Regions from separate parts of the Pantoea sp. X-Soil-TKNS-1279 genome, predicted to be linked through region 3. Evidence: predicted binding sites of a transcription regulator. Region 3 holds the regulator's gene; each other region holds the start of a gene.
The links. The regulator CRP, encoded in region 3, controls carbon source genes, mostly activating them, when cyclic AMP is high. The targets are predictions, from matches to a motif close to ATGTGANNNNNNTCACAT.
Positions count from the first base shown of each region.

Region 1: AC6I8N_RS01850 (YjcB family protein) is a predicted target of CRP. The motif match lies at 5,503-5,520, and genes of this name have one in related genera.
Region 2: idnD (L-idonate 5-dehydrogenase) is a predicted target of CRP. The motif match lies at 8,336-8,353, and genes of this name have one in related genera.

Region 1 is NZ_AP035948.1:406,629-416,764, reverse strand. It holds gene AC6I8N_RS01880 (LysR family transcriptional regulator) at 1-81, shown strand, start outside; gene AC6I8N_RS01875 (Na+/H+ antiporter) at 97-1,746, opposite strand; gene AC6I8N_RS01870 (NCS2 family permease) at 1,887-3,236, opposite strand; gene AC6I8N_RS01865 (glutathione S-transferase family protein) at 3,590-4,255, opposite strand; gene soxR (redox-sensitive transcriptional activator SoxR) at 4,305-4,781, opposite strand; gene soxS (superoxide response transcriptional regulator SoxS) at 4,865-5,293, shown strand; gene AC6I8N_RS01850 (YjcB family protein) at 5,631-5,912, shown strand; gene AC6I8N_RS01845 (ATP-grasp fold amidoligase family protein) at 5,967-6,917, opposite strand; gene AC6I8N_RS01840 (MATE family efflux transporter) at 6,926-8,182, opposite strand; gene AC6I8N_RS01835 (transposase) at 8,709-9,104, shown strand; gene AC6I8N_RS01830 (DMT family transporter) at 10,023-10,136, opposite strand, start outside.
Region 2 is NZ_AP035948.1:3,784,831-3,794,966, forward strand. It holds gene AC6I8N_RS17615 (SulP family inorganic anion transporter) at 1-1,216, opposite strand, end outside; gene AC6I8N_RS17620 (carbonic anhydrase) at 1,219-1,860, opposite strand; gene AC6I8N_RS17625 (5'-nucleotidase, lipoprotein e(P4) family) at 2,430-3,239, opposite strand; gene AC6I8N_RS17630 (purine nucleoside phosphorylase YfiH/LACC1 family protein) at 3,349-4,068, shown strand; gene idnR (DNA-binding transcriptional regulator IdnR) at 4,032-5,051, opposite strand; gene AC6I8N_RS17640 (gluconate:H+ symporter) at 5,080-6,399, opposite strand; gene idnO (gluconate 5-dehydrogenase) at 6,470-7,234, opposite strand; gene idnD (L-idonate 5-dehydrogenase) at 7,244-8,275, opposite strand; gene AC6I8N_RS17655 (NADPH-dependent 2,4-dienoyl-CoA reductase) at 8,575-10,136, shown strand, end outside.
Region 3 is NZ_AP035948.1:3,972,223-3,982,358, forward strand. It holds gene AC6I8N_RS18640 (hydrolase) at 1-638, shown strand, start outside; gene AC6I8N_RS18645 (YheU family protein) at 641-859, shown strand; gene AC6I8N_RS18650 (phosphoribulokinase) at 921-1,790, shown strand; gene AC6I8N_RS18655 (OsmC family protein) at 1,838-2,242, opposite strand; gene crp (cAMP-activated global transcriptional regulator CRP) at 2,545-3,177, shown strand; gene AC6I8N_RS18665 (YccS/YhfK family putative transporter) at 3,236-5,311, shown strand; gene argD (bifunctional acetylornithine/succinyldiaminopimelate transaminase) at 5,313-6,533, opposite strand; gene AC6I8N_RS18675 (aminodeoxychorismate synthase component II) at 6,621-7,196, opposite strand; gene AC6I8N_RS18680 (putative adenosine monophosphate-protein transferase Fic) at 7,238-7,831, opposite strand; gene AC6I8N_RS18685 (YhfG family protein) at 7,821-7,991, opposite strand; gene ppiA (peptidylprolyl isomerase A) at 8,091-8,663, opposite strand; gene tsgA (MFS transporter TsgA) at 8,927-10,105, shown strand.

The sequences.
Region 1 (10,136 bases), 750 kb from region 3:
TATTTGTCACGTAGCGCTCAGGCGTGGATTGCCTGCTGTCGTGAGCACTGGCCGGATAATGCGCCGCGAATCTCAGTCTGATTCGCGGCGCAGCGGTTACTCTTCTTTCTCGATCAGCAAAGCTTCCAGCAGGTCGAGATCGCGCAACAATTTCTGCATGGTTTCGTTGGAGATTTGCTGGGTGGCGCGCAGGTGATACACCTCGGCGCGCTCGGCGCGGATCGCCGTCAGACGGAAGCGGCGTTCAAGGTTCTCCGCAAACAGCGCCTGCTCCAGCTCCTCTTTCCCGACCACGCGACGGCGCAGATTGCCGATCACCCGCAGGCTGACCTCTTTCAACAGCTCCGGATCGATGTTTTCTTCGGTGTCTTTTTCCAGCCGGGCTTCCATCTTTTGCAGGCTTTCGATCGCCACGCTGGCCATCGCGGCACGCGCGCTTTGAATTTCGCGTCGATGGCCTGCTTTATCGGTGCTCTCCATGCCGCGCAGCAGGATGGGTAACAGCACCACACCAACCAGCAGCGAAAACAGGATCACGCCGGTAGAGAGGAATACCAACTCGTAGCGCGCCGGGAACGGGTCACCGTTGCTGAGGAACAGCGGAATTGACAGCACACCGGCAAGGGTAATCGCCCCGCGCACCCCGGCAAACGAGGCAATCAGCAGTTCGCGCAGGGAGTAGCTGGCAAATTCCAGCGGCTTTTTCTTGAGGAAACGCAGGCTGGCGCGTTTCATCATCCACAGCCAGCCAAAACGCACCACCATCAGCGCGGCATACACCAACACGATGTCGGTGAACAGCATCCACAGCTCGACATTGGGATCGGCGTTGGCCTGTGCCACCGAGGTATCAATAATGCCCGGCAGTTGCAGGCCGAGCATCAGGAACACCATGCCGTTGAAGACAAATTCCAGCATCTGCCACACGCTGTTGGCGCGTAAACGCATCGCCAGCGGAGCCTGGCGGATGATACCGGAACGGGTGATGGTCATACCGGCCGCCACTGCCGCGAGGATACCGGAGACACCAAGGTGTTCCGCAATCAGATAGGAGGCAAACGGCAGCAGCAGCAATAACACCGTCTGCGTTGCCGGATCGTCACCGCTCCAGCGACTCAGCAGACGCAGCGAGCGGCCATACAGCCAGCAAACCGCGACCCCGGCCACCAGGCCGCCAACCGCCACTTTGAGGAACTCGACGCTGGCACCGCCCCAGGTGAAGACCATAGTGCCCATCGCCACGGCGACAGCAAACTTGAGAGACACCAGGCCGGATGCATCGTTCATCAGGGCTTCGCCCTGCACAATCGACATGATTTTTTTCGGGATGCGCCCTTCTCCAACGATACCGGAGAGCGCCACCGCATCGGTCGGTGACAGTACCGCCGCCAGCGCAAAGGCCGGAATCAGCGGGATACCCGGCACCAGCCAGTAAATCAGATAGCCGATACCCACCACGGTGATCAGCACCAGCACCAGCGCCAGTCCGATGATCTCACGACCGTGATGCAGAAATTCGTTAATCGGTGTTTTCCAGCCGTCGGCGAACAGCAAGGGCGGAATAAACAGCACCAGAAACAGTTCGGGATCAAAATCGACATGCAGACCAAAGGTCGGCCAGGCGAGCATTGCACCGGCCGCGATCTGCACCAGCGGCAGCGGGATTTGAAACGGCAAGATACGTGCCGCAACACCAGAGAGCGACACAACCAGTGTCATGATGAGAATAGTAAAGAAGATTTCCATGCTTTCCTTAGGCGAATCATTTTCGTTAAAGCGATGTTTGTTGCGCAGGAAAGTGTAAAACAAAACGCCGCACGACGGGAAAACCCGACGTGCGGCAGTACAAGGAAAGCGAATAATTCGGATTTCAGGAAAATTTCAGGTCAGATGGCCCAGCCACCGGCGTAGAAAGCCACCAACGCCACAGCAATCACCACCGTACCGATATTCAGCTTGCGCCACTCACCGGCAAACAGGCGACCAATCACCAACGCCGCAAAGCCAAGCATAATGCCGGTGACGATGTTGCAGGTCAGCACGATAAACACCGCCGTCAGCAGGCCGGACATGGCATCAACGAAATCATTGAAATCGATTTTCGCCACGTTGCTGAGCATCAGCAGACCGACATACATCAGCGCCGGAGCAGTAGCATATGCCGGCACCAGATACGCCAGCGGCGACATAAACAGAATCACCATGAACAACAGACCCACTACCACCGCCGTCAGACCGGTTTTACCGCCCGCCGCCGTACCGGCCGCCGATTCGATATAGACCGCCGCCGGGGAAGCGCCCACCAGACCGGCAAACAGGCTGCTGACAGAATCGGTGGTCAGGGCGCGGCCACCATTGATGATCTGGCCGTCTTTATCCAGCAGATTAGCCTGGCCGGCCACCGCCCGGATGGTGCCGGTAGCATCAAACACCGCCGTCATCACCAGCGCCAGCACCGTCGGCAGCACCGCGGGTTTGAGCGCGCCCATGATATCGAGGCTGAACACCAGCGACTGACCGCTGGCATCTTTCAGGCTCGGCATGGCAAACAGCCCCTGATATTTCACTGCCGGATCAAAAATCAGTCCGACAATCGAGATCGCCACAATGGTCAGCAAAATGCCGCCAGGGACACGGCGCTTCTCCAGCCCGAAGATCGCCGCCAGACCCACCAGCGCCATAATCACCGGGAAGGAGGCGAAGTGGCCCAGTTCAACCGGCAAACCCGCCGCCGGGTTTTTCACCACCAGGCCAACGCTGTCAGCCGCGATCAGCAACAGAAACAGGCCAATACCGATGCCGGTACCATGCGCTACGCCCATTGGCAGGTTGCGCAGAATCCATGCGCGGATGCCGGTCACCGAAATCAGGGTGAACAGCAGCCCCATCAGGAACACCGCACCAAGCGCCACCGGCACGCTGATGTGCTGACCTAGCACCAGGCTAAAGGCGGTAAACGCCGTCAGCGAGATAGCGCAGCCAATCGCCATCGGCAGGTTGGCCCACAACCCCATGATGATCGAACCGAAACTCGCCACCAGGCAGGTAGCGACGAATACCGCGGTCGGTGAGAAGCCCGCTTTGCCGAGCATACCCGGCACCACGATGACGGAGTAGACCATCGCCAGGAAGGTGGTTAAGCCCGCCAGCACTTCCTGACGCACGCTACTGCCGCGTGCTGAAATATTGAACCAGCCGTCCAGTTTTCCACTGACCGGGCGAGATTCGCCAGACATAATTAATCCTCTGAATTTTTGCTGTTGTGAGTGGCCGCACGACTGACGTTTGCCTGCCATCCTGGTGCACGTTTCTCCAACGGAGAAACAACGCAAACGTTTACGTAGTCGCGTATTTCTGGTCGTAAAAGGGGGAACTCAGAAAAAAGGCAAACGATTATCCGGTGATTGGCCTGAGATTTTCAACTGCTAATCTGCATCGATACAGGATAATCCTCATTGCATAACAGAAATGCAACGTAGTTCCGCTGCCCCGGCGTGCGCGAGTTTCAGTGGAACAGACTGGAAATTATAGGAATTTTTATGCGCATTTTTGTTGCGCAACCAAATGATAGCCGGGTTGCGCAACATGATTATTGGCTGAAATTGATCGGGCCACCCTGCTCAATCGCCCGCTGCCAGGCGGCGCGTTGTTCCAGCCCTTCCAGCCAGTGCTGACTGGCAGGCATATCACGCAGGCCGGTACGCGCACGCATCGCCAGCAGCGGAAAACTCATCTGAATATCGGCGATGCTAAAACGATTACCGGCGAAGTAAGGGTGCTGACTCAGGTGCTGTTCAATCACATCCCCATGTAATCTCAACTGCTTGTTCAGCCAGGCTTTCTGAATCCCGGCGCTCAGAGCCTTACCGGCCGGGCGCAACAGCCAGGGCACCGGTTTTTTACCCAACTGCCCGAACACCAGTTTCATCACCAGCAGGGGCATCAACGACCCCTCGGCGTAATGCAGCCAGTAACGCGCCGCAATTTGCGCATCTTCATCGGACAGCTTTAATCGATATTCGGCGTCATATTTGTCAGCCAGATACTCCAGGATTGCGCCGGATTCCGCGATCACGCGATTGCCATCGGTGATCACCGGAGATTTCCCCAACGGATGGACTTTCTTCAACGACTCGGGCGCCAGCAGGGTGCCTTCACGTTGGTAACGTTTGATCTGATAAGGCACTGACAGCTCTTCCAGCAGCCACAGCACCCGATGTGAACGAGAATTTTCAAGATGGTGAACGGTGATCATCATGGCTTCCTGACCAATGGTTGGACCAGCAAGTATAGATGATGTCGCCTCAGCGTTTCTGCTCGTCCTGTTGCGGATCGAGCAAAACCGCCCCCGAACCTTGCTCGCCCAAACGGTCGCCAGGGTTACGCAATGGACAGTCACGCATTGACAGGCAACCACAGCCGATACAGCCATCAAGATCGTTACGCAGCCGCGTCAGGGTTTCAATGCGTTTATCCAGTTCCTCACGCCAGTGCTGCGTCAGCGCATCCCATTCCTGGGTCGACATGCGCTTGTTAGCCGGCACATGCATCAGACTGTCGCTGACCGTGGCGAGGGGAATACCGATGCGCTGCGCAATTTTAATGATCGCCACGCGGCGTAGCACATCACGGCTGTAACGCCGTTGGTTGCCGTTGTTACGCGTACTGGAGATCAATCCTTTGGTTTCGTAAAAGTGCAAAGCCGACACCGCCACACCGCTGCGCTTCGCCACTTCACCCGGCGTCAGCACCGGTTTCGGGTAGTTGCGTTCTTTTTTCATTTCGCTCTTTACCTCAAGTTAACTTGAGGAATTATACTCGCTCCCCATTGAAACTTCGAATCTCTACTCAGAAGGATGTGGTTATGATGCAAGAGGAAATCATTCATTCACTGACTCACTGGATCGATCAGAATCTGGATAAAACCCTGTCGATTGATGAAGTAGCGGCGAAATCAGGTTATTCCAAATGGCACCTGCAACGTATGTTCCGTACCGTGACGAAACAAACGCTGGGCGGTTATATCCGCGAACGCCGCTTAACGTTGGCCGCTGAGGCTCTGCGTCAGACACAACGTCCGGTATTTGATATCGCTATGCAGTACGGCTACGACTCACAGCAAACCTTTTCCCGCGTGTTTCGCCGTCAGTTCTCGCAAACGCCCACCGCGTATCGCCATACCATGCGTCGCCAGGCGATGATTCAGCGCCCACGTCTGGTGAGCTTTGATTGCAACGAGAATATGGCCAGCTTTACCCAGCGTACTACCGGCGAGTGCTGCCCGGTTCGCTAACCTTGCCTGCGCGCCCCGCGCGGGCGCTCCCTGCCCTGTATATACGTGCGCGATAAATCGCGCCGCTACAAATCCGTGGTAACGCCATAAATTTCCGCATACTGCCGTTGCGGCGCGATTTATCGCGCGAATCCTCTACCTGCATCGATAAATTTTTTTCTACCATACCAGGTATAAATTTTGTTCAAACTTTCAAATCGGATGATATAATGTGACCCAAGTCACAGTTTAATGCGTAGTTCGACGGCCTGAAGGGCCTCCCTGACCTTCCTTCTCTGCCGCCAGTGATGTCCGATGAATGTCAGGGATGTTACTGATTCATAGAGGTTCGTTGCAGATGGCTACTTTAACCACCAGTCTTATCGTTATGCGCTGGGAATTGCTGAGCGCAGTAATGATGTTTTTCGCCAGCACCCTGAAAATTCGTTTTCGTCAGAACAGCCACCATGTGATGGCGCTGATGTGCGGCGGAATCGGCCTGGGTATGTCCTGCTGGTTTGTCACTGGCCTGATGGGGATCACCCTCAGTATGGAGAATCTGCATAACTTTATGGAAATCTCCAAAAATGCCTTTGTTGAGGTGATGAGCCAGACGCCTGCTGACTGGCCAATGCCTTAATCGCTACCCATAAAAAACCCCGCGTTGCGGGGTTTTTTATTTTGCTGTGTGATTTCAAATTTTCTTCAATACGGCCGGGATGTTGACATCCTCCACCGTTCCGTCGGGTGTCTGTGCACCAAGACGGTCCTGAATCCACATATCACCCATCATCTGATTAAGTCCACGATCCAGCCCGGTGACCATCCCCGCGCCAGGCGTAAAGGTCAGCTCACCAAAGAAAACCTGCTGCTCGTGGATATACCAGTCAACGCGCACATAATCGAAATCACTTGCCAGCTTCTTGCTCAAGACTAACGCGTGCTGTAACGCGGCCATTTGCGGCGAGATATCCAGGCCGGTATCACGAATCTTGTGATACGCCTCGTCTAAATTGTTAACGTAAAAGTTCATGGATAACAACGGTCTACATCGGTTGTAAATCACCTGAAGCACATATTCAAAGTTGCCGTCGCGTTTATTAAACATATGGAACTTGTAATCAATGGGCGCGTTTTTCCCATCACCAATGTATTTTTCTACCAGAATGCGCGGTTTGATATAGCGGTAGTGGATCTCGCGCGCTTCATCCGCATAGTCTTTTTTCAACCAGGTTTGACATTTACTGATGATCTGCTGTTTCTTCAGCGCATCTGGCTCTTCCAACAGGATTTCGACCATATTCGAACCGTGGTTCGGTTTGATGACCGTATTTTTCCAGCTCGACAGGGTATGCAGTGAATGAGGATCGCTGGTTTCATACACCAGCGGGATCAGATATTCGCTGCCCACCTTCTCAGCAACGTAATCACGCACCGAGTATTTATCCGACAGGCGACCATAGTTCTGGTAATCGCCATAGACAAACTTGCGATACAGCACCTTCTCATTAAACACCTTGGGCTGACGCAAATTAGGTAACCGACGAAACCTACGGAAGTAGTACAGACGGTCCTGGTAAGCCCAGGGCATTTTTTTGATGAAATACCGCACACTTCGTCTGAGTTCATCTTTCAACTTGAGCATATCTAACCTCATTTGTAGGTTTTGTAGTTGAGCGAGGAAACTTGAATCTTAAAAATGGCGCCATTTCTGAAGAAGTAATTCATCACCGTAAGGGACAGAAGTTCAGTAATGAAGACGCTCCAGGCGGCCCCCATGATGCCGTAGCCCTGAATAAGCCACCACGAGAGCGGCAGGCTGATCGCCATCAAGCAGATAATTTTTCTGAGCAGATAGTTAAACCCTCCTTCCTTGACCATGTAGCGGTACGCCACGGTTCCCATTGCGGAGAAGCTGGACGCTATCGACAACACGGTAATCAGACTTCCTGACTGCGTGTATTCGTGACCATACAAAGCAATGATGATTTTTTCGCCGTATAAGGCGATGACAAGTAACAAGAGCAATGAAACACCCAAAACATAACCGTTCAGGCGCGCCGTCAGCTTGATAGCAACGCTGCCGCGCTCCCTGAAAATCTCTGAAAAGCTGGAGGTGATAATGGCCAATGGAATGAAGGTCCATGAGGCCGATATGGTGTTGGCGGCGGCGAACAAGCCAAGCTCACGCGCCGAGGCAATACCCACCAGAAACATCTGCGCAGTTTTCACCTGTACCGAAATAAAAATGCTGGAGATCGCCAACGGCAAACCGGCATACAGCAGATAACGCAGATAAGCGCCGCGTTTGCTGCGTGCAGGTGCCTGCTCCTGGTTTTCACGGTAGAAGTTGTAGCGTTTGATGGCGTAGGGAACCAACGTCACCACCACAATCGATAAGGTCAGCCAGATGGGGTTGAGCCGGAACCAGGCAATGGCGAAACTGAGTGAAAAACCCAGCAGCAGACCGATTGAGTTGGCAATGGTATTGAGCCGTGAAGCCAGACGCGCGTTGTTATACACACTGAACGTGTCCTGGGTAACGAATACCGAAGCGATGAACGAAGCCAGCGCAAACGCAAGAAAGTTTTCCTGCATGTTGTACCAGACCCAAATCAACACCGGTACCGAGGTCAATACCAGGAGCGCAAATCGCAACGTGCGTGCCACGTTCATCAGGCGCACACCTTTTGGCTCACTTTTGCTGATGGTTTTGAACAGTATCGTTTCGGTGCCAAACATCGCTACGGTCTGCACCATAGAAAACAGTGAGGTGGAAAACGCCATTTGGCCGAACACCGTCGGGCCGAAGGATTTTGCCACATAGGAAGTCACAAATATGACGCCGAAAACCGAGACGATCTTCTCAGACATCATCCAGGCGGCATTTGACATTACGCTTAATTTCATCAACTCGTCCTTAGTATTACTTACTGCAACTACTTTCGGTACAACGTCCTTGAAAGAATTAAACAAGCGCTAATTGGGCCTGACTTAAATTAATATCTTCAAACCATGCTGGTCCGAAAAAGAGGACTCGCGTCAGGATTCAGACAATGAATTCAGGATAATTCTGATTAAATCCGGCGCGAAACCCTGTGGATGTAACCGATTTCAGTCAAAATATTGACCAAAAAGCTACTGGCATATCCTGGCGTTTTTGCAAGCAGGTTATGCCGTTTTTCCGATGAATGTATAATTTTTCCGCATTTGGGATGAAATGAATCTATATCAAAAACCCAACACCAGGAAGGCGTTCAATGGCAATCAGAATAAAATAAGACTTATCCCATGATGATATTTATTCTAAATATCTTAATTTAACCCTCGCAATTCTAATCGCGCACTTTAATACTGCATTAATAGTGTTTTTGCAGTACCAGATATTAATACAGTAATTCTCATCCACTAATTGATAAGAAAGGTAATAGCATTTATGAGAAAGTCACGATATAGCGAAGAGCAAATCACAAATGCCATTAAAGCTTCTGAAACAGGAGTGAAAGTCAGGGAGATTTGTGAGGAGCTTGGCATTTCCGAAGCCACTTTCTATAGCTGGAAGAAAAAATTCTCTGGACTCTCTTCTGAGGAGGGAAGAAAAATCAAAGAGTTAGAAGACAAACTTCAAACACTCACCCGCGAGTTGCAGACACTCAGCTCTGATAAGGAGATGCTGCAAAGCGTGCTGAAAAATTTCTTCACCACCAATGAAAAACGCCAGGCTGTTAACTTTCTGCAAACCACCTTCGACATAGGCACACGTCGCAGTTGCCGCTTGCTGGATATTAGCCGCAGCGTTTACCACTACCCGTCAGGTACAGAAAATCGCTAACAACATTAAGGCCGTTGTTATTTGACTTAATGCTGAGATTTGTTCTTACCAGAAGAGATGAAGATCATTTAATTCGGCGTTCGTGACATAACAATTCGCACCATTATTTCCTGATGAATAACATCACGAAATTACTTCTTTTTTTGCGGTAAAATTGATTCACATCAGCAAAAGTCTCGCGTTTCAAGCTATTTACGTCCCTCCCAATCTCATTCAGGTGAGATTGGGGCTTTCATTATTACTTTATCAACATTAATACTCTGCGCCAGAAACAGGTATTTTTGTTTAGCATTGATGAACAACAGACCAGAATCCCTCTCACACCCACTCTTCTTTTAAGTGGATCTATCGTTATCTGGGGGTGATCATATTATCCGCAGTTCCATGTGCCGATGGCGTATTCACGCCAGGAATCAGCCTGAAGAGAAACGTTATCATCGCTAAACAATAACGCAATTAGCCATACCGGATGAGTTAATATCACGTCACTATTCATCGCCGCACTTAACCAATCTCGGTCACATGCATGGCGGAAGAGTCTCAACCAGACAGCAACACCTTGAGGAAATGATGGTTCCGGCAGGGGGTTTTCAGTGCCAGAGCGCAATAAAAAGAGACCTGGCCCGGTTGTTTAATGCCTGTTTAGCGACCATTCAGCCGCCAAAACGGCCCATTTTGCCCGTGAATCACCGCGTCTTCCCCCCAGAACAGGGAGAATTTTATCCACTCGTCCCTGCCAGCCTGGCGTCAGATATGACGTTTCGCGCTAAAAACCTGCCTGGTGGCCCAGGAAATGGTTATAACGCGGTATGACTTAAGAACAGATAAGGCAAAAGTGGCAGGATTTCTGGCTGGTCATAATCTTAAAATCAGGGGCAAATCAGGATGCCAGCACCCGTGGCTGGCATCGTTTTACGCTTAAATTTCCAGTGAAGTTACCACCGGTTGCGGCTTGATACGCATTGCCGAGATGACGCCAATAATCAAACAGCAGATACCGATGGCGGTCAGCAACGGCGGCCAGCTTTGTCG
Region 2 (10,136 bases), 190 kb from region 3:
GTTGCAACGCATTACGATGGCTTTGATAAAGGCTACACAAAAGCTGGGTCGCAATACCGATGCCAATCCCCGCCAGCATGCCAAACACGATGATGCCGCCAATGGTGGCGAGGAACGGTACATATTGCTGCGCACCCATACGTATTTGTTCGATGAACAAGCGTGGCGTCGCCAGTTTGTACCCGGTATACAACAACACCGCAGCGAGGCTGGCGAGTGGGATAGCATTCAGTAAATCGCTGAACCACAAACCGCAAATCAGCAGCAACACGCCATGCAGCAGAATCGACACCTTGGTTTGTGCACCCACGCTGACGTTAACCGAACTACGCACAATCACCGCAGTGATCGGCATCGCCCCAAGTAAACCGGCGGTCAGATTTCCCACCCCCTGAGCAAACATCTCTTTATTGGGTGACGGTGCCGGATGTTGTGGACGCAGCTTTTTCAGCGCCTCCTGACTGAGCAATGTTTCAAGGCTGGCAACCAGCGCCAGCGTCACCGCCACCACCCACACCGATGGATTACGCCATGCCAGCCAGTCCGGAGTTTCCAACTCAGCAGCAAGCTGAGCCATGCTGTCAAACTCCGGCAGGGCAATACGCGGCAGGCCAGCCAAACCGAAGAGCGTCGCCAGACAGCCGACCAGCACCGCCACCAACGGCCCCGGTATCCAGCTCAACGCTTTGATCGATTTGACGACAGGCGTGGTCCACAACCAAAGGATCACCAGGCCAACGCCCGCCACCAGCATCGCCGAGGTGGAGAAGGCAAACTCGCCATTGACCAGCGACACCAGCTCCGCATCGCCTGCGGCCCCCAGCGCCACCGGAATCTGCTGGATAATCAGCAAAATACCAATCGCGGCCAGCATTCCTTTGATAACACTACCCGGCACCAGCGCGATAAAACGTCCGGCACGCAACAAACCAAACAGGCACTGCAACAAACCGGCAAGAATCAATGCGGTGAGAAAGGCGGAGAAACTGCCCAGCGTCTCGATTGACGCCACCACAATGGTGACTAACCCGGCGGCCGGGCCGCTCACGGCGAAGCGCGACGGGCTTAACGCAGTGACCAGCAACCCCCCAATCACCCCGGTGAGCAGACCGGCAAACGGCGGCAGGCCACTGGCCTGGGCAATACCGAGACAGAGTGGCAGCGCCACCAGAAAAACCACCAGACCGGCCGGGATATCCTGGCGCAAGGTATGCAGATTCATGGTATCGATTCCTCTGTAGATTGCTGAATTAACTCTTTGAGATGTCCTGATTGCAGGTCATACACGCAACCAAACACGTCCAGCGTCTGACCGACCTGCCATGCCGAACGCACCGGTTCGCTACCAGTCAGTTGAGCAAATTGGGCCAGCACGTTGGCCTCCACCAGACGGTTAAGTTTGTCGCTCTCCTCTTCCTGCGCATCGGCAGCACGATACGCCGCCAGTCCCTGCGCCAGGTCACGGCGCAGAGCTGCAATGCGGCGCGCCAGCGCCGAATCCTCTTTAGCCAGCGGGCTTTCCGGCAGTCCCAGCGCGGCCTGCACCCCGCCACAGCCGTAGTGGCCGCACAACACAATGCGTTGTACGCCGAGATAGAAAATGGCGTACTGCAATACGCTCATTAAGTTGTCGTCATCAGGCACCACCATATTGGCGATATTGCGATGGACAAAAAGCTCGCCGGGATGCGCGCCGGTCAACACTTCCGCCGGAACACGGCTATCGGAGCAGCCAATCCACAAGGAATGGGGTTTCTGCTGATGAAGATATTTTTCGAAATAGTGCGGATTACGCTGGCGGCGCTGTAATGCCCAACTGCGATTTTTCGCTAATAAGGGTTTGAGTGTCGTCACAATTATCTTCTCTTAATGTCCGGGAATATCGCATCCAGGCGAATAACGCCGTGAATAAGACCTGATTCAGGGGAAAAACTGGAGTTCCCTCACAGAAAATGGTTATAGAAGCTTAAGAGTAGTTATGCACCAGGAATATTTCTACGTGCGACAAAAAGCCTCTCAATGTAAATTGAGATTCAGTTTACGTCAGAGAAATGTAAGGTTATGCAAGAGATGGCCGCAATGTTACGTCGAATGATACGCATTAAAATCATAAAGTTATTTATTAATTTCAATGGTGAGTTTTTAATGCAATGACAAAAAAATACACGTACTTTGATCAGGACTTTCGATCTTCCATACCAGACAGACCATTTTTACCAGGAAATATCTTAATTATAAAATTTATGATTAGACGATTTCACCATAAAATAATCTTTATTGCAGAATAACACGCCATTATCGACCGATTGTGGTGGCAAGAGATCAGGAAAATAATGAGGGGAGTAATAGTTGCAATGAAAAGTAAATATTGCCGGACCTAAAGCGGATAAAAAAGCGCCCGCATCACAGGCGCTTTTTTGCCTGACGAATTATTTACCGTTCCACGCTTTGAGACGCGCTTCACGTACCTGCAACTGCTGTTCTGGCGTCAACTTGTTGTAGTTTTCCGCCATCCCGCTCTCCCAGTCACCATAAAGTGGATTAGGCAGGACGATAAACTGGGTGCCAAAACGCTGATGGTTGCTGCTCACGAACGCCTGACGCTGCGCGTTGCCCTGATGCCATGTCGCCCCACCAAAATCATTCAGGTTATCCCCGGCGTACAGCACCACGTTATAGCCTTCCGCTTTGATGGCATCAAAACGCGCCTGTTTGTTGGAACTGCCGGTACTGAGTCGCACCGTTTTTTCACTCACCCCGGTAAAACCGAGTTTCTTCAGGTTATCCACCGTCGCGGCGTAATCTTTCTGGTCACGGTTGGAGACGTAAAACATGATGCCGCCGTGACTGTTCACGTAGTTAGCGAAATCGACCGCTCCCGGTACCGCCGTTGCCTGGCGCGCCTGAGTCCAGGCAGACCAGGTTTTTCCGCTGAATGGCTGACCATTCTTCGCCTGCCACGCGCTGTAGGCGCTGTTATCAATCATCGTTTCGTCAAGATCAACAATCACCGCTTTCGGCTTACCCGCCAGCGAAGGGGCCTGATCAAACGCCATACGCGCAGTATTGAATGCCTGCCAGCTCAGCGCCTGATATTCGCCCGACTGCTGGAACCAGTTGACGGCCAGCACCGATTGCTGGGCAAGCTGCATCTGTGCCTGCTGTTTGTTTGGCTGCGCGCAGCCTGTCAGCACCAATGCCATCAGGCCGGAGGCGGCCAGCCAGGTGGTTTTTTTCATCATTTCATCCTTAAGCGATTGCGGTCAGTTTAGGTAAAGCGTTAAAAATGTAGCAGTTAACCAACGCGGTTGGCAGTACAAAGCGATCGGCAAGATAAAGGAGATACTTATGGCTTATCACCCACTCCAGGTTCCACGTTCATCCTTGCTGGATGCGCTGAGCTGGCTGGAGTACGCCTTTCAGCCTGCGGGCGTTGCAGCTCCTGACGACGCGGCCTACGGACACCAGCGCCATAGCGCGACCGTGGTGATGGCGACCGATAACCTGCCGCCCAAAAGCTGCGAATCTGACGCGGTGATTGGCGAGGGATCGCGACCGGTGGCGGTGTACACCGCCGATTGTTTGCCGGTGCTGTTTGCCGATACCCATAGTCGCCAGGTGGCGGCGGTGCATGCTGGCCTGAAAGGCACGCTGTCCGGCGTGTTGAACAGCACCATCGATCGTCTACTCACGTTGGGCGCGCAAACGAACACGCTGCATGTCGCCATCGGCCCGGCGATTGGGCCGTGCTGCTACGAACTGGGTAGAAATTTAGTGGATGAAATGCAGGAACAACCGGGTTTGCCCTCCCTGAGCTGGTCCGAAACCCAACCGAAAAATCTGCGTGCTATCCGTCCCCAGGCACAACCACAACAGCACGGGATCTGGTTTGACTTGCCGCATCTGGCGCGGGGCTTACTGCAACAACGCGGTATCCCGGCTGCGCAGATTGAGGTGGTGGAGATGTGTACCTATTGTATGGCCGAGAGCGGGTCCAGCTACCGCTACAACACCCATTTCGCCAGTGGTTATCAGTCACGTTTTTCGTGGATCCGCTGCCGTGACTGAAGGGTTTCACCGATAAAAATCTGGTAGTTAAGATCAACGCTGTCCACCGTGAACGCCGGATCGGCGATCTTCTTCAGCAGCAGCTCTGCCGCCTGGTAGCCAATCTCATAGCGTGGCGTGACCACGCTGGCGAGGCTGGGATACATTTCACGGCTGCTCTCCAGGCCGTGAAAACCACTGATGGCGATCTTATCCGGCACCGCAATCCCCTGACGCTGGCACCACGACAAAGCGCCGAGGGACAAATCGTCATTGGTGCAGAAAATCGCATCCAGTTCAGGGTGCAGCCGCAGTGCCTGTTCCAGCATGGTGGCTCCCAGACGCTGGGATGACATGGCGCGAGGGTTGATACGTGCCGCCCGTAACTTCTGCTCCTGCATGGCTTTACGAAAGCCCTGAAACCGACACTCATCACGCCGATCGTCCAGCGAGCCGAGATAGACAATGCAGCGCCGCCCCTGTTCAAGCAACGTGCGCGTCATGTCGTAGCCCGCATCGAAGTTGTTGTAACCCACCTGCATATCCAGACACGGCCCCTGGGTATCCATCACCTCAACAATCGGGATGTTAGCCGCACGCAGATATTTCACGGTACGGTGCGTATGGTGCTTATCGCTCAGGATAATGCCGTCAATATTCCAGGAAAGCAGGGTACGTACCTGCTCCTCCTCGCTACGGGGATCATAGTTGTAGTTGGCGATCAGCGTTTGACAGTGACTGGAGCGAGTGGCCTGTTCGATGCCACTCAGCAGATCGGCAAAGATCTGATTTTTAAACGATGGGATCAACACCCCCAAGGTACGTCCCGGTGCATGACCCGGCATCGCTACCGGGCGTTGGGGATCGTAATTAAGCTCAGCCATTGCGCGTGCGATACGCTCGCCGGTTTGTGCTGCGACCTTATCCGGTGTGCGCAGATAACGGCTGACGGTCATCCGGGTAACGCCCACCCGCTCGGCAATATCCTGCAACGTTGTTGTCATAGCTCACCTCCCTGTGCAGCCATATTATTTAGTGGATCAACGCGTTAAGGATTAACACGCCCGCCAGACCCAGGATCGAGATCAGCGTTTCCATCACCGTCCAGGTTTTCAACGTCTCAACCACGCTGAGGTTGAAATACCCTTTGAACAGCCAGAAGCCCGGATCGTTAACGTGCGAGGCGATCACGCTACCGGATCCGACCGCCAGCACCATCAACGCCGGATCGGCATGAGTCGCCGCAATGATTGGCGTCACGATACCCGCGGTGGTAATCGCCGCAACCGTGGCAGAACCGAGCGCGACACGCAGCATCGCGGCCACCGTCCAGCACATCAGCAGCGGAGACAGCGAGGAGCCTTTCATCATATCGGCGATGTAGTTACCCACGCCGCTATCCACCAGCACCTGCTTGAAGGCACCGCCACCGGCAATGATAAAGATGATCATGGCGATGGCAGCGATCGACTCGCCACACATATCCATCACCTGCTCCATCTTGCGCCCATTGCGCAGGCCAAGGGTGAAGACTGCAATGACCACGGCGATAAACAGCGCCACTGCCGGGTTGCCGATAAATTCAAAGAACTGACGCAGCGGATTCTCTTTCGGCGTGGTTAATTCAAACACCGCAGCGACCGCCATCAGCACCACCGGGATCACGGCGGCGAAGATACTGATTCCGAAGCCCGGCATCTCCTCTTCCGTGAAGATTTTCGGGTTATACAGCCCTTCCGGCGGTGACTTTTCAAAGCTTTTGAGGAACTTCGAGAAGATTGGACCGGCGACAATGACCGTCGGGATGGTGATGATCATGCCGTACAACAGCGTGGTGCCGAGGTTCGCGCCGAAAATAGTGGCGATGGCCGTTGGACCAGGATGCGGCGGCAGGAAGCAGTGCGTAACGGACAGCGCAGCCACCATCGGCACACCGACATACAACAACGGCAACCCGGCAGCGGCAACGATGGTGAACACCAGCGGCAGCAGCAGCACAAAGCCCACTTCATAGAACATCGCCAGACCAACAATCAGCCCGGTGACCACCAGCGCCCATTGCAGTCGCTCCTTCCCGAAGGCGGCAATCAACGTGGTCGCGACCCGTTGCGCGGCCCCGGTGTCCGACACCAGCCGCCCAAGCATGGCACCGAAGCCGAGGATCATCGCCAGCCCGCCCAGCGTTGAGCCGATACCTTTCTGGATCGACGCCATGACATTCAGCGGCGTCATCCCTTCGGCAATCCCCACCACAGCGGAGACAAACACCAGAGCGATAAAGCCGTTGACCTTGAAAACAATCATTAAAACCAGCAGGAGAACCACGCCCAGAACGATTATGGTTATTGGCATTTTTTATTATCCATAGAGAAACAAGAGGTGATTAAGGTTTAGGCGCACCCTGGTGAATGCGCCAGTCACATCACACCGCCACGCGCATACCGCCATCGACGAATAGCAAGTGACCATTGACGAAATCGGAGGCTTTTGAGGAGAGGAACACCGCTGCACCAATCAACTCCTCAGGTTTGCCCCAACGCGCCGCTGGGGTACGTTTGGTGAGCCAACCGGTGAAAGCCGGATCGTCAGCCAGTGCCTGGGTCATCTCGGTAACAAAGTAGCCCGGTGCAATGGCGTTGACCTGGATATTGTGACGCGCCAGCTCAACGCACATACCGCGTGTCAGCATGGTGACGGCCCCCTTGGAAGCGGCATACGGCGTAATGGTGTCGCGGCCCAATTCGCTCTGCATCGAACCGATATTGATGATTTTGCCTTGCTGACGTCCCACCATCTTCTTCGCCACCGTTTGTGACACCAGGAATACCGCGGTCTGGTTCACGGCAATCACGTCATTCCAGTCCTGCTCAGGGAATTCGAGGAACGGACGGCGACGCTGAATACCCGCGTTGTTCACCAGCACATCAATGGCGCCCCACTCGGCTTCAATCTCGTCTACCGCCTGCTGCACCTGCGCCGATTGTGTAACATCAAAGGCTTTCGACTGAGCACGCAAGCCAAGGTCACGCAGTTTCGCTGCCGCCTGCTCGGCCCCGGCTGGGGTGGTGGCGTTGACGATCACTTCTGCACCCGCTTCCGCCAGACCGCGTGCCAGCAGGAAACCAATTCCGCGCGCCGAACCGGTGATCAGTACGCGTTTACCTTCGAGGGAAAATAGCTGACTCATCGTATCTCCTTAAAATGTTAACTGGACTTTTGCCGCCTGGGTTTTGTCGCCCGCAAACTGCAACGCCGCATCAATGTCCTGCCAGCCATATGCTCCGCTGAACAACGGCAGCGGCTTGACCACGCCCTGTGCCAGCCACTCGACAGCGGTATTGAATTCATGGGTAAAGCGGAAGGAACCGACCAGGTTAATCTCTTTAGCAATCAATTGCATAATCGGGAACGAGGGAATTGCTCCGCCCATACCCACCTGCACGAGAGTACCTTTGGCGCAGGTCACGTCGAGGCAGCGTTGCAACGAAGAAGGGTGACCAGAGGCTTCGAAAGACACGTCAAAGTAGCCTTTGTCTGCCAGGTAAGGGGTGAAGTCACCGTTGGCGGCATGAATCACGTCAGTGGCCCCCATTTGCTGGGCCATCGCCAGTGAACGTTCGCTGATGTCGCTACAGACAATCGATGCCGCACCACGCGCTTTGGCCGATGCGGCGATCAGGCAGCCAATCGGGCCAACGCCGGAGATAAACACATGCTTACCGGTAAGATCGCCTGCCTGGTGGGTGGCATGGATGCACACCGCCAGCGGCTCGGCAAACACCATCACGCTTTCGTCTGCGTCCTGTGGGAAAGGGATGCACTGCGCGCTGTCCACCACTTTGTACTGGGTAAACCCGCCATCGACATGCGGCACATACATGGCGCTGCCGAAGAAGCGCATCGAAACGCACTGGTTTTCCTGCTCACGGCGGCAATATTTGCATTCACCGCAAGGTTTGGACGGGTTAACCGCCACTTTTTGTTCCGGCTTCAGGCGTGGATCATCACTTTCCACCACAAAACCAATCACTTCATGGCCGAGGATCATCGGCATCTTGACTTCATAGCTACCGACTTTACCTTCCTGATAATAATGCAGGTCGGAGCCGCAAATACCGCCGCGCGTAATGCGTACCAGCGTGCCTTTGCCGTTCCACTCCACCTGCTGCTGCGCCACGCTGACTTGTTGTTTTCCGGTGATCACGCAGGATTGCGTTTCGATTTTCATAACTTCCCCATTCAGTGGTGTTGCAATGGGGGTCATAAAACCGGGTTACAGGGGTTAAAACTGTGATGAAGATCACTCAAAACCATGTTACGGAAAAGCTGTTACGCATAACGTGATACGGGCAAGCTGATTCAGCGTCGGAGGCAAGATCGCGCAATAAATTGCGCGTGGCCCCCTGGTGTAGCGGCGCGATTTATCGCGCTTTTTTGACACTTCTCACAAGCTGGATGCATTGCACTTCCTTCCCAATTAATTGACGCTAAAGTTAACTCATCCGACCACTTAATTTATGAGTGATTATGACTCCGCATCCTGAGTTGTTTGTTCCGCTGGATTTAGGCTTTACCCAACTCAAAAACCGCTTTCTGATGGGTTCCATGCACACCGGCCTGGAAGAACATGCCGATGGTGCATCCCGGCTCGCTGCCTTCTATGCAGAACGCGCGCGTGAAGGGGTGGCATTGATTGTTACCGGCGGTATCGCGCCCAATCCGCAAGGAGTGGTCGCCCAGGGTGGGGCCGTTCTTAATCAGGAAAGTCAGTGCGGCTGGCATCGCACCATCACCGATGCGGTACATGCCGGGGGTGGCAAAATCGCCCTGCAAATCCTGCACGCCGGACGCTACAGTTATCAGCGCAATCTGGTCGCCCCCTCACCGTTGCAAGCACCGATCAATCCGTTTATGCCCCAGGCATTGAGCGACGCTGATATTCGGCAAACCATCGCCGACTTCGCCCAATGCGCCCGCCTCGCTCAGCAGGCCGGTTACGATGGCGTCGAAATCATGGGTTCAGAGGGTTATCTGATAAACCAGTTTCTGGTAGCGCACACCAACCAGCGGGACGACGACTGGGGTGGCGATGTGTCACGCCGTCAACGTTTCGCGCTGGCGGTGACGCGTGCAGTACGCGAGGCGGTCGGTAACGATTTCATTATTATCTTTCGCATCTCAATGCTGGATCTGGTGCACAACGGCAGCACGCTGCATGAAACGCTGGATCTGGCGGAAAAACTGGAGCAGTGCGGCGTCACGTTGTTTAACAGCGGCATCGGTTGGCACGAGGCGCGTATTCCAACCATCGCCACCTGCGTGCCACGCGCCGGTTTTGCCTGGGTGACCAAACACCTGCGCGAGCGCGTTTCCGTGCCGGTGATTGCCACCAACCGCATCAACCATCCGGCGGTGGCTGCCGAGCTGTTACGTGACGGCATTGCGGATATGGTGTCGATGGCGCGCCCGTTTCTCGCCGATGCCGCCTTTGTCAGCAAAGCCCAGGCAGGTGATGACGCAGCGATCAATACCTGTATCGCCTGTAATCAGGCCTGCCTCGACCAGATTTTTGTCGGCAAAGTGACCTCCTGTCTGGTCAATCCCCGCGCCTGTCATGAAACGCTGATGCCGGTGACCGCTGCCACTCAACCCAAACGGCTGGCGGTGGTGGGCGCAGGACCGGCGGGTATGGCATTTGCCTTGCAGGCGGCACAGCGCGGGCATCAGGTGACGCTATACGAAGCCGAGGCACAGATTGGCGGGCAGTTTAATATCGCCCGTCAGATCCCCGGCAAAGAGGAGTTCAGCGAAACGCTGCGTTATTTCCGCCACCAACTCCAGGCCGCTGGCGTGGAGATTCATACCCAGTGCCGCGTCAGCGCCGACCAACTGGAGGACGCCGATGAAGTGATCGTCGCCACCGGCATTGCGCCGCGCCAACTAACGTTGCCCGGCATCGATCATCCGTGCGTACTCAGCTATCTCGACGTATTGCGGGATAAAAAACCGGTCGGCAAGCGGGTGGCCATTATTGGCGCGGGAGGCATCGGTTTTGATACCGCAGAATATCTGCTGCACCAGGCAGGTCA
Region 3 (10,136 bases):
GCGAAACCGAAGATGCCAGCTACTTTCTCCGCTGGTTAAAGCGGGAATGGGGCGATGTCCCCACCACCGCCGTCGGCGTGTCGCTGGGCGGAAATATGCTGGCATGTCTGACCGGGTTGGAGGGACATGATGCGCCGCTGGATGCCGCAGTCGCCATCTCTGCGCCCCTGCTGCTGGAACCCTGTAGCCAGAAGCTGGAGAACGGTTTCTCACGTTTTTATCAGCACTACCTGCTGACGCAGCTGAAAAAGAACGCTAAACGTAAGTTGAAAGCCTGGCCGGGCACCCTGCCGGTCGATTTACGCGAACTGCGCGCCCTGCGCCGCCTGCGCGACTTTGACGATGCCGTCACTTCCAGAGCGCACGGTTTTGTCGACGCAGGCGATTATTATCATCGTGCCAGCGCGATGCCGCTGCTGACCGGGGTACGCAAACCGCTGCTGATCATCCATGCTAAGGACGATCCCTTTATGACCGACGCAGTAATACCGAAGCCGGAGCAACTGTCGTCCTCGATTCAATATCAGCTGACGCAGCAAGGCGGCCATGTCGGCTTTGTTGGCGGTACGCTGCTACGACCGCAAATGTGGCTGGAACAACGCGTGCCGCAGTGGTTATCAACTTACCTGGATGTATGATCGTGATTATTCCGTGGCAACAACTTGAAGCTGAAACGCTGGAAAACCTGATCGAAGCCTTTGTATTACGCGAAGGCACCGACTACGGTGAACAGGAGCGCAGTCTGGCGCAAAAAGTCGCTGATGTGCGTCGCCAGCTGGAACGCGGTGACGCAGTGCTGGTGTGGTCAGAACTGCACGAAACCGTCAATATCATGGCTCGCGGTGAATTTCGCGGCTAATGCACATCCCGGCTTTTCGTGCTAACAATGCTCATCGCCGGACTTCACAGGGAGCTTTGTTATGTCAGCCAGGCATCCGATCATTGCCGTTACCGGTTCCAGCGGCGCCGGAACCACCACCACCAGCCTTGCCTTCCGCAAAATATTCCAGCAGTTGAACCTGCATGCGGCGGAGGTCGAAGGTGACAGTTTTCATCGCTACACGCGCCCTGAGATGGACATGGCGATCCGCAAAGCGCGCGACCTTGGCCGTCATATCAGCTATTTCGGCCCGGAGGCCAACGATTTTGGCCTGCTGGAGCAAACCTTTAAGCAATACGGTAAAACCGGTCTTGGTCAGTCGCGCAAATATCTGCATACCTATGACGAGGCCGTGCCGTGGAATCAGGTGCCGGGTACTTTCACCCCGTGGCAGCCGCTGCCGGAAAACACCGATGTGTTGTTTTATGAAGGCTTGCACGGCGGGGTGGTGACGCAGCAGCACAACGTGGCTGAACACGTCGACTTATTGGTAGGTGTGGTACCGATCGTCAACCTTGAGTGGATTCAAAAGCTGATTCGCGACACCAGCGAACGCGGCCATTCACGCGAAGCGGTGATGGATTCGGTGGTGCGTTCGATGGAGGATTACATCAACTTCATCACCCCGCAGTTCTCACGCACCCATATCAACTTCCAGCGCGTACCCACCGTCGATACGTCTAACCCGTTTGCTGCGCGTGAAATTCCATCGCTGGATGAAAGCTTTGTGGTGATCCATTTCCGTGGTCTGGAAGGTATTGCCTTCCCCTATCTGCTGGCGATGATTCAGGATTCCTTTATCTCGCATATGAACACCCTGGTAGTGCCCGGCGGCAAAATGGGTCTGGCGATGGAGCTGATTATGACGCCGCTGGTGCAGCGACTGATTGAAGGCAAACGCATCGAATAATCAAACATAACCGTAACGGCGCGATTAATCGCGCCGTTACGACCGAGCTAGAGCTCGATAACCTCATAGCTGTGGGTGATTTCTACCCCTTTGCCCAGCATAATCGCCACCGAGCAATATTTCTCAGCCGACAGATCAACCGCTCGCGCCACCGCTTTATCGCCCAGCGCTTTGCCGGTAACAATAAAATGCAGGTTGATATGTGTGAAAATGCGTGGCGCTTCTTCACGACGTTCCGAGGTCAGTTTGACCTCACAATCCTTCACATCATTACGCCCTTTTTGCAGGATCGACACGACGTCAATCGCGCTGCAACCGCCTGCCGCCATCAGCACCATCTCCATCGGGCTCGGTGCTTTGTCGCCCGAATTGCCATCCATTAATATCTGGTGACCTGATGAGGATTCTCCGAGAAAGGTAAGCCCTTCCACCCATTTAACCCGTGCCTGCATTATTCTTTCTCCTGAATAGGCTGATTTGCCGCCAGAGTACGCTTTCACCTGAGAAACAGCAATCCAGACTAATCGCCCTTTTGCTGAAGCGAGACAACAGAAGACAGCTAGCAAAAGCTGTGCTACAAACAGAGCTGAAAATATTTTCGTCGCAATAGACGAAGGCGGGAAGAATCAGAAGCCTGGCTTAAGAGTCCACCCGAATAATTTTCCTTAACAGGAAGCGCTCTACGATTTCACCGCCTGACAGGGAAAACTGCCCCCTGTGTTTTGGGCACGATTACAACAGAGGATAATAGCGAATGGTTCTCGGCAAACCGCAAACAGACCCTACACTCGAATGGTTCCTGTCCCATTGCCATATTCACAAATATCCATCCAAAAGCACCCTGATTCATCAGGGTGAGAAAGCGGAAACGCTCTACTACATCGTGAAAGGTGCCGTTGCGGTGCTGATCAAGGATGAAGAAGGCAAAGAGATGATTCTCTCCTACCTCAATCAGGGGGATTTCATCGGCGAGCTTGGCCTGTTTGAAGAAGGTCAGGAACGTAGTGCCTGGGTACGAGCCAAAACTGCCTGCGAAGTGGCTGAAATTTCCTACAAAAAATTCCGTCAGCTGATTCAGGTAAACCCGGATATTTTAATGCGTCTTTCGGCGCAGATGGCGCGTCGCCTACAGGTGACATCAGAAAAAGTGGGCAACCTTGCCTTCCTTGATGTGACCGGTCGCATTGCGCAGACGCTGCTCAATCTGGCCAAACAGCCCGATGCCATGACCCACCCGGACGGGATGCAGATCAAAATCACCCGTCAGGAAATTGGTCAGATCGTCGGATGCTCACGCGAGACAGTTGGCCGTATTCTGAAAATGCTGGAAGATCAAAACCTGATCTCCGCACATGGTAAAACCATCGTCGTTTACGGCACCCGCTAATTTCTTCTCACCCACGGCGTGATGGCAGCATCACGCCGTTTTTGTCTGCGATGAGCTGATGTGGCGTCGAATCATCTATCATCCCGAAGTGAACTATGCCCTGCGGCAAACGCTGGTGCTGTGCCTGCCCGTGGCCCTCGGCTGGCTGTTTGGCGACCTGCAAAAAGGTTTGCTGTTCTCCTTAGTGCCCGCCTGTTGCAACATCGCCGGTCTTGATACGCCGCATAAACGCTTTTTTAAACGCCTGATTATTGGCGGTTCCCTGTTTGCGACCGGCAGCTTTCTGATCCAGTGGCTGACGGATTATCACGTCCCCCTGCCGCTGATTCTGCTGGTGCTGCCGTTATTAGTAGGCGTGACGGGTGAAATCAGCCCGTTGCATGGCCGCTTGTTGCCTGCCACGCTGATTGCCTCCATCTTTACCCTGAGCCTGGTGGGACGTATGCCGATCTGGGTGCCTCCGCTGCTCTATATCGGCGGGACCTTGTGGTATGGGTTGTTCAACTGGTTCTGGTTTTGGCTGTGGAAAGAGCAGCCGATGCGCGAGTCGCTGAGCCTGCTGTACCGTGAGCTGGCGGATTATTGCGATGCCAAATATACCCTGTTGACGCAGCTGACCGACCCGGAGAAAGCGCTGCCGCCGTTGCTGGCACGCCAGCAAAAAGCGGTAGATCTGATCACCACCTGCTACCAGCAAATGCATATGCTGTCTGCCAGCCGCGATAACAGCCATAAACGCCTGACGCGTGCCTTTCAGGTGGCGCTCGATTTGCAGGAACATATCTCCGTCAGCCTGCATCAGCCGGAAGAAGTGCAAAAGTTGGTGGAGCAGAGCCATGCTGAAGCGGTGATTCGCTGGAATGCCAAGACCATCTCCGCCCGTCTGCGCTTGCTGGCCGATGCTATTTTGTATCATCAGCTGCCGGAACGGTTTCAAATGGATAAGCAGCTGGGTGCGCTGGAAAAAATTGCCCGCCAGCACCCGGACAATCCGGTGGGGAATTTCTGCCTGTATCACTTCAGCCGCATTGCGCGCGTGCTTCGCACCCAGAAACCGCTGTATACCCGTGATCTGATGGCCGACCGCCAACGGCGTCTGCCGTTTTTTCCGGCGCTGCGCAGCTATCTGTCGCTGAAATCCCCCGCCTTACGCACCGCTGCACGTTTTGCCGTGATGCTGATGTTTGGTAGCGCGCTGGCGCTGTTCTTCAACATCCCCAAACCTTACTGGATTCTGATGACCACCATGTTCGTCAGCCAGAATGGCTACAGCGCCACGCGGGTAAGAATTCAGCACCGAGCGCTCGGCACCTTTGCCGGGCTGTTGATTGCTGCCGCCTCGTTACGCTTTGACGTACCGGAATCCATCACTCTGCTGTTTATGCTGGCGATCACCCTCGCCAGCTATCTGGTGACACGTAAATATTACGGCTGGTCAATGATTGGCTTTACGGTGACGGCGGTGTATTCGCTCCAGTTGCTGTCGCTGAATGGCGCGCAGTTCCTGCTGCCACGCATGATGGATACGCTAATGGGATGTCTGATTGCCTTTGGCGGCATGATTTGGCTATGGCCGCAGTGGCAGAGCGGCTTACTGCGTAAGAATGCGCACGATGCGCTGGAAGCCGACCAGGAAGCGATGCAATTATTGCTCGGACCGGAGCAGTCACCGGAGAAACTGGCGTATCAGCGCATCAAGGTCAACCAGGCGCATAACGCCATGTTTAACTCGCTGAATCAGGCGATGACCGAGCCGGGCTTCAATTCGCAGTACCTGAAAGATATGCGGCTCTGGGTGACGCACAGTCAGTTTATTGTCGAACACATCAACGCCATGACTATCCTGGCTCGCGAACATACCATGCTGACGCCTAAGTTGGCGGAAAGGTATCTGCAATCCTGTGAGATCGCGCTGCAACGCTGTCAGCAGCGGCTGGAGCATGATGGCCCCGGTAACGACAGCAATATTCTGGAAGCACCGGAAAACATCAATGAGGGGGCGATAACGATTGTCGAACAGCATGTGAAGCGCATTCTGCAACACCTGAACGTGATGCACACCATCTCTTCTCTGGCCTGGAGCCAGCGACCACATCATGGCCGCTGGCTGACCGGACTACGGGTGAAAAACTGAGTTACGCCGCCAGCACCTTCTCGATAGCCACTGCGAACCGCGCCATACCCTCTTCGATATCGGTCGGTTCAATCACCAGTGACGGTACAAAACGGATCACATCATTGCCAGCAGTCAGGATCATCAGACCTTCGGCGGCAGCGGCATGCAGAATGTCACGCGCCTTGCTGGCATGCTGCGGCTTCAATGCCGCACCGATCAACAGACCTTTGCCACGAATATCCGTGAACAGGTCAAATTTGCTATCCAACGCTTTCAAGGCTTCCACAAACTGCTGACGGCGTGATTCAACACCGTCCAGCACGTCAGGGGTGTTGATGATGTCGAGCGCCGTTTCGGCAATCGCACAAGCCAGCGGGTTGCCGCCGTAAGTGGTGCCATGCACGCCGGGTGCCATCACCGAGGCGATTTCATTGGTGGTCAGCATCGCGCTTACCGGGAAGCCGCCGCCCAGCGCTTTCGCGGTGGTGATGATATCCGGGGTGATGCCGTAGTGTTCGTAAGCGAACAGCTTGCCGCTACGGCCCATGCCGCTCTGCACTTCGTCCAACACCAGCAGCGCGTTGTGCTCATCACACAAGGCACGCAGGCCCTGCATAAACTCAGGAGTGGCAGGCATCACACCGCCTTCGCCCTGAATCGGTTCGACCACGATGGCGCAGGTGTGATCGTCGATCACCGCTTTTACCGCCGCCAGATCGTTGAAGGGAACATGCACGATATCAGCCGGTTTCGGGCCAAAGCCGTCGGAGTATTTCGGCTGACCACCCACGGATACGGTAAACAGCGTGCGCCCGTGGAAAGCGTTATGGAAGGCGATGATTTTGCTTTTGAACGGACTGTGTTTTTTGCAGGCGTAGTAGCGCGCCAGCTTAAACGCGGCTTCGTTAGCTTCGGCACCGGAGTTACCAAAGAACACGCGATCAGCAAAGGTCGCGGCAATCAGTTTGCTCGCCAGACGCAACGCCGGTTCATTGGTGAACACGTTGCTGGTGTGCCACAGGGTTTCCCCCTGGGTTTTCAGTGTCTCCACCAGCGCCGGATGGCAGTGGCCCAGCGCAGTCACCGCGATGCCGCCAGAGAAATCGATATATTCTTTGCCCTGTTGATCCCAGACTCGGCTGCCCTTGCCTTTTACCGGCACAAACTGCGCTGGTGCATAAACAGGCAAAATAACGTTATCGAACGTTTCCCGGGTTACCGCTAGCTTTTCTGCTGCCATTGCCTACCTCATCGGATTATTTGTTGAGCTGACGTGAAATTATAATCACAAAATATGCATAAAAAATCACACAAAGGCAAACACAACTTAAGTCTTCAGGAAATTCGCCAGAAGCTGATGGCCCTGCTCGCTGAGGATGCTTTCCGGGTGAAATTGCACCCCCTCGAGTGGCAGCGTTTTATGACGGAATCCCATGATCTCATCCGGTTCACCATCACGCAGGCTCCAGGCGGTAATTTCGAACTCTTCAGGGAGGGTCGCGCGCGCCACAATCAGCGAATGGTAACGGGTGACGTTGAGCGGATTATTTAACCCACGAAAAACACCGCTGTCGTTATGGCGAATCGCCGACGTTTTGCCGTGCATCACCTGACGCGCGCGTACCACCTGCGCGCCATACGCCTGGGCAATGGCCTGATGGCCGAGGCATACGCCAAGGATCGGTAAGCGGCCAGCAAAACGGCGGATCGCCGCCAGCGAGATGCCGGACTGATCCGGAGTGCAGGGGCCAGGCGAAATCACCAGATGAGTGAGCGGTAGCGCCTCCATTTCGTCGAGGGTGATGGCATCGTTGCGCACCACCCTGACGTCAGCACCCAATTGGCAAAAGTATTGGTAGAGATTCCAGGTGAAGGAGTCGTAATTATCGATTAACAGCAGCATAGCGCCCTCAGGCAGGTCAAACCGCCGCTATTCTACGCATTTTAGCGGGCGGGGCTTACCACTTTTGCAAACTGCGCACTGAGCAGAGTTAAATCGCCACCTACCGCCTCGCGAATCGCCGCACGCCAGCTATCACGGTCCAGTTTATCCCACGTCAGCAGATAGCCTGCGTGCAACGCCAGTTGCTCGAAGAAGATGCGTTGTGCGCGGCCATTCCCGGCCCGGAACGGATGCAGCACATAAATCTCGCAGTAGTAATGTGCCAGACGCCTGACAAATTCATCCTGCGCCAGATGGCTCAACCCGTCTTCATCCGCCAGCGCACTCATCAGGTTGTTACCCTCTTTCTCGATGTAGGCGCAGTGACAATATGGCGTCTCGTCGCTCCAGATATCTACCGTGCGCAGCTCACCGGCCCAACTGTAGAGATCCTGAAACAGGGTGCGATGAATATGACACAGCCATGGCATCCCTCTGCGCTGCGGCCCCAACTCCAGGGTGGCAAGCCGTGCCGCGCTGAACGCCAACTCGGCTTTACGCAATTGGGCGCTGTCGTGAATATCCAGGCGATTCTTCAGCACGCTGTCGTTATGCCACAGATAGGGATCGCGTACCGCCAGTGAGTTATCCGCCATATTGCCTCCTTAACGAGGTCAGCCGTTCGTCGGCCTGTTCAAGCGTAATGGCCGGTTCGCTCAGCATATAGCCCGCCAGACGGCAGCTGGCCTGATAGCTGGCAGCACGGCGCTGTTGCCACAGCGTGGCTTTCTGTTTGTCGGTCAGTTTGCTGGTCATAGAGCCTCCGGCAAGCAATTTGCCCTAAGTATAAGCAGCAAATATTCGCTTTGCCGGAGAGCGGCAGGAGGCGCCATCGCAAAATGGCGCGCAAAAAAATCAGGGCAGAACTTTGGCGGAGAGGATAACGATCGGTTTTGACGGCACATTCTGGTACGGACCCACATCTTTGGTCGGCACCTGAGAAATCTTATCGGCTACGTCCATTCCTTTCACAACTTTACCAAATACCGCATAGCCAAAATCACGCTGGCCGTGATCAAGGAAGGCGTTGTCGGTAACGTTAATAAAGAACTGGCTGGTTGCGCTGTCTTTCTCCGCAGTACGCGCCATCGCGATGGTGCCGCGCAGGTTACGCAGGCCGTTATCTGCCTCGTTTTTGATTGGCGCGTTGGTTTGCTTCTGCTGCATATCCGTGGTGAAACCGCCACCCTGCACCATGAAGCCAGGGATCACGCGATGGAAAATGGTGTTGTTGTAGAAACCATTGTTGACGTAATCAACAAAGTTTTTCACCGACACCGGGGCTTTCTGGTTATTCAGTTCGAGTTCGATATTACCCGCAGAGGTGGTGAGCAGAACGTGAGTATCGCCTTTTGCCGCCAGGGCAGAAGCGGAAACAGATGAGAGCGCTAACAGGGCAACTGCCGCTGTCAAAGTACGTTTAAACATGAAAGATTCCTTACCATGAAGTGCAAGCTCAAAACGAGATTGATTGTAAAGAGCATGTAATACAAGAGCCAGCGTTTTACCTATATTTACGCGGCAGCGGCAAATGCCCGAAATTCGGCGCTACGCAATCATTTGCGTGACGCAAATCACACTATTAGTGAAATCTAATAACCTTATTTCACTCTTTGTTTATTAAGATCACAGTTGCATTTACAATTCATGACACTTTTTGCCAACTTCGGTGCTCAAAACAGGTCCCCCACATGACAAACCGTAATCGTATTGGCCTTACCTGGATCAGCTTTTTCTCTTATGCGCTGACGGGCGCACTGGTGATTGTGACCGGGATGGTACTGGACAATATTGCACAGTATTTCCGGCTGCCGATCTCGGAAATGAGTAACACCTTCACCTTTCTCAATACCGGCATTCTGGTCGCAGTATTCCTTAACGCCTGGCTGATGGTGATTGTGCCGTTAAAACGTCAGTTGATCTTTGGCTTCGTGCTGATGGTACTGGCGGTGTTTGGTCTGATGACCAGCCACAACCTGTCGGTGTTCTCACTGTGCATGTTTGTGCTTGGTGTGGTGAGCGGCATTACCATGTCGATCGGCACCTTCCTGATTACCCATCTGTACGATGGTCGCCAGCGCGGTTCACGCCTGCTGTTTACTGATTCCTTCTTCAGCATGGCCGGTACGCTGTTCCCGATTATCGCTGGCATCCTGCTGGCGCGCGCCCTGCCGTGGTACTGGGTTTACGCCTGCATTGGCGTTATTTATATCGCCATCTTCGTGCTGGCGCTGTGCGTTGAGTTCCCGGTTTTGAAAAACAACACCGAAACGCAGGCGGCGGAAAAAGAGAAATGGGGTATCGGCGTGCTGTTCCTGTCGATTGCCGCGCTGTGCTACATCCTCGGCCAACTGGGCTTCATCTCCTGGGTGCCGGAATACGCCACCAAAACCATGGGGATGGATATCGCTGCTGCCGGTCAGTTAGTAGGTAACTTCTGGACCGCCTATATGGTCGGCATGTGGGTGTTCAGCTTCCTGCTGCGCTTCTTCGATCTGCAACGTATCCTGATGGTACTGGCGGCGATTGCCACCGTGTTGATGTACTGGTTTGTCAGCACCAATGACGCCAATATGCTGCACTGGATCATCATGACACTCGGCTTCAGCTCCAGCGCTATCTACACCACCATCATCACCCTGGGTTCACTGCAAACCAAAGCCTCATCACCGAAGCTGGTCAACTTTATCCTGACTTGCGGTACCGTCGGCACCATGTTGACCTTTGTGGTCACCGGTCCGATTGTGGCGAAAGGCGGTGCGCATGCGGCACTGGCGACTGCTAACGGCTTATACGCCGTGGTGTTTGTGATGTGTGTACTGCTCGGCTTTGTCACTAAACATCGCCAGCACGGCCATATTACGCACTAACCTGCGCGGGCGGACGTCAGTCCGCCCTGCA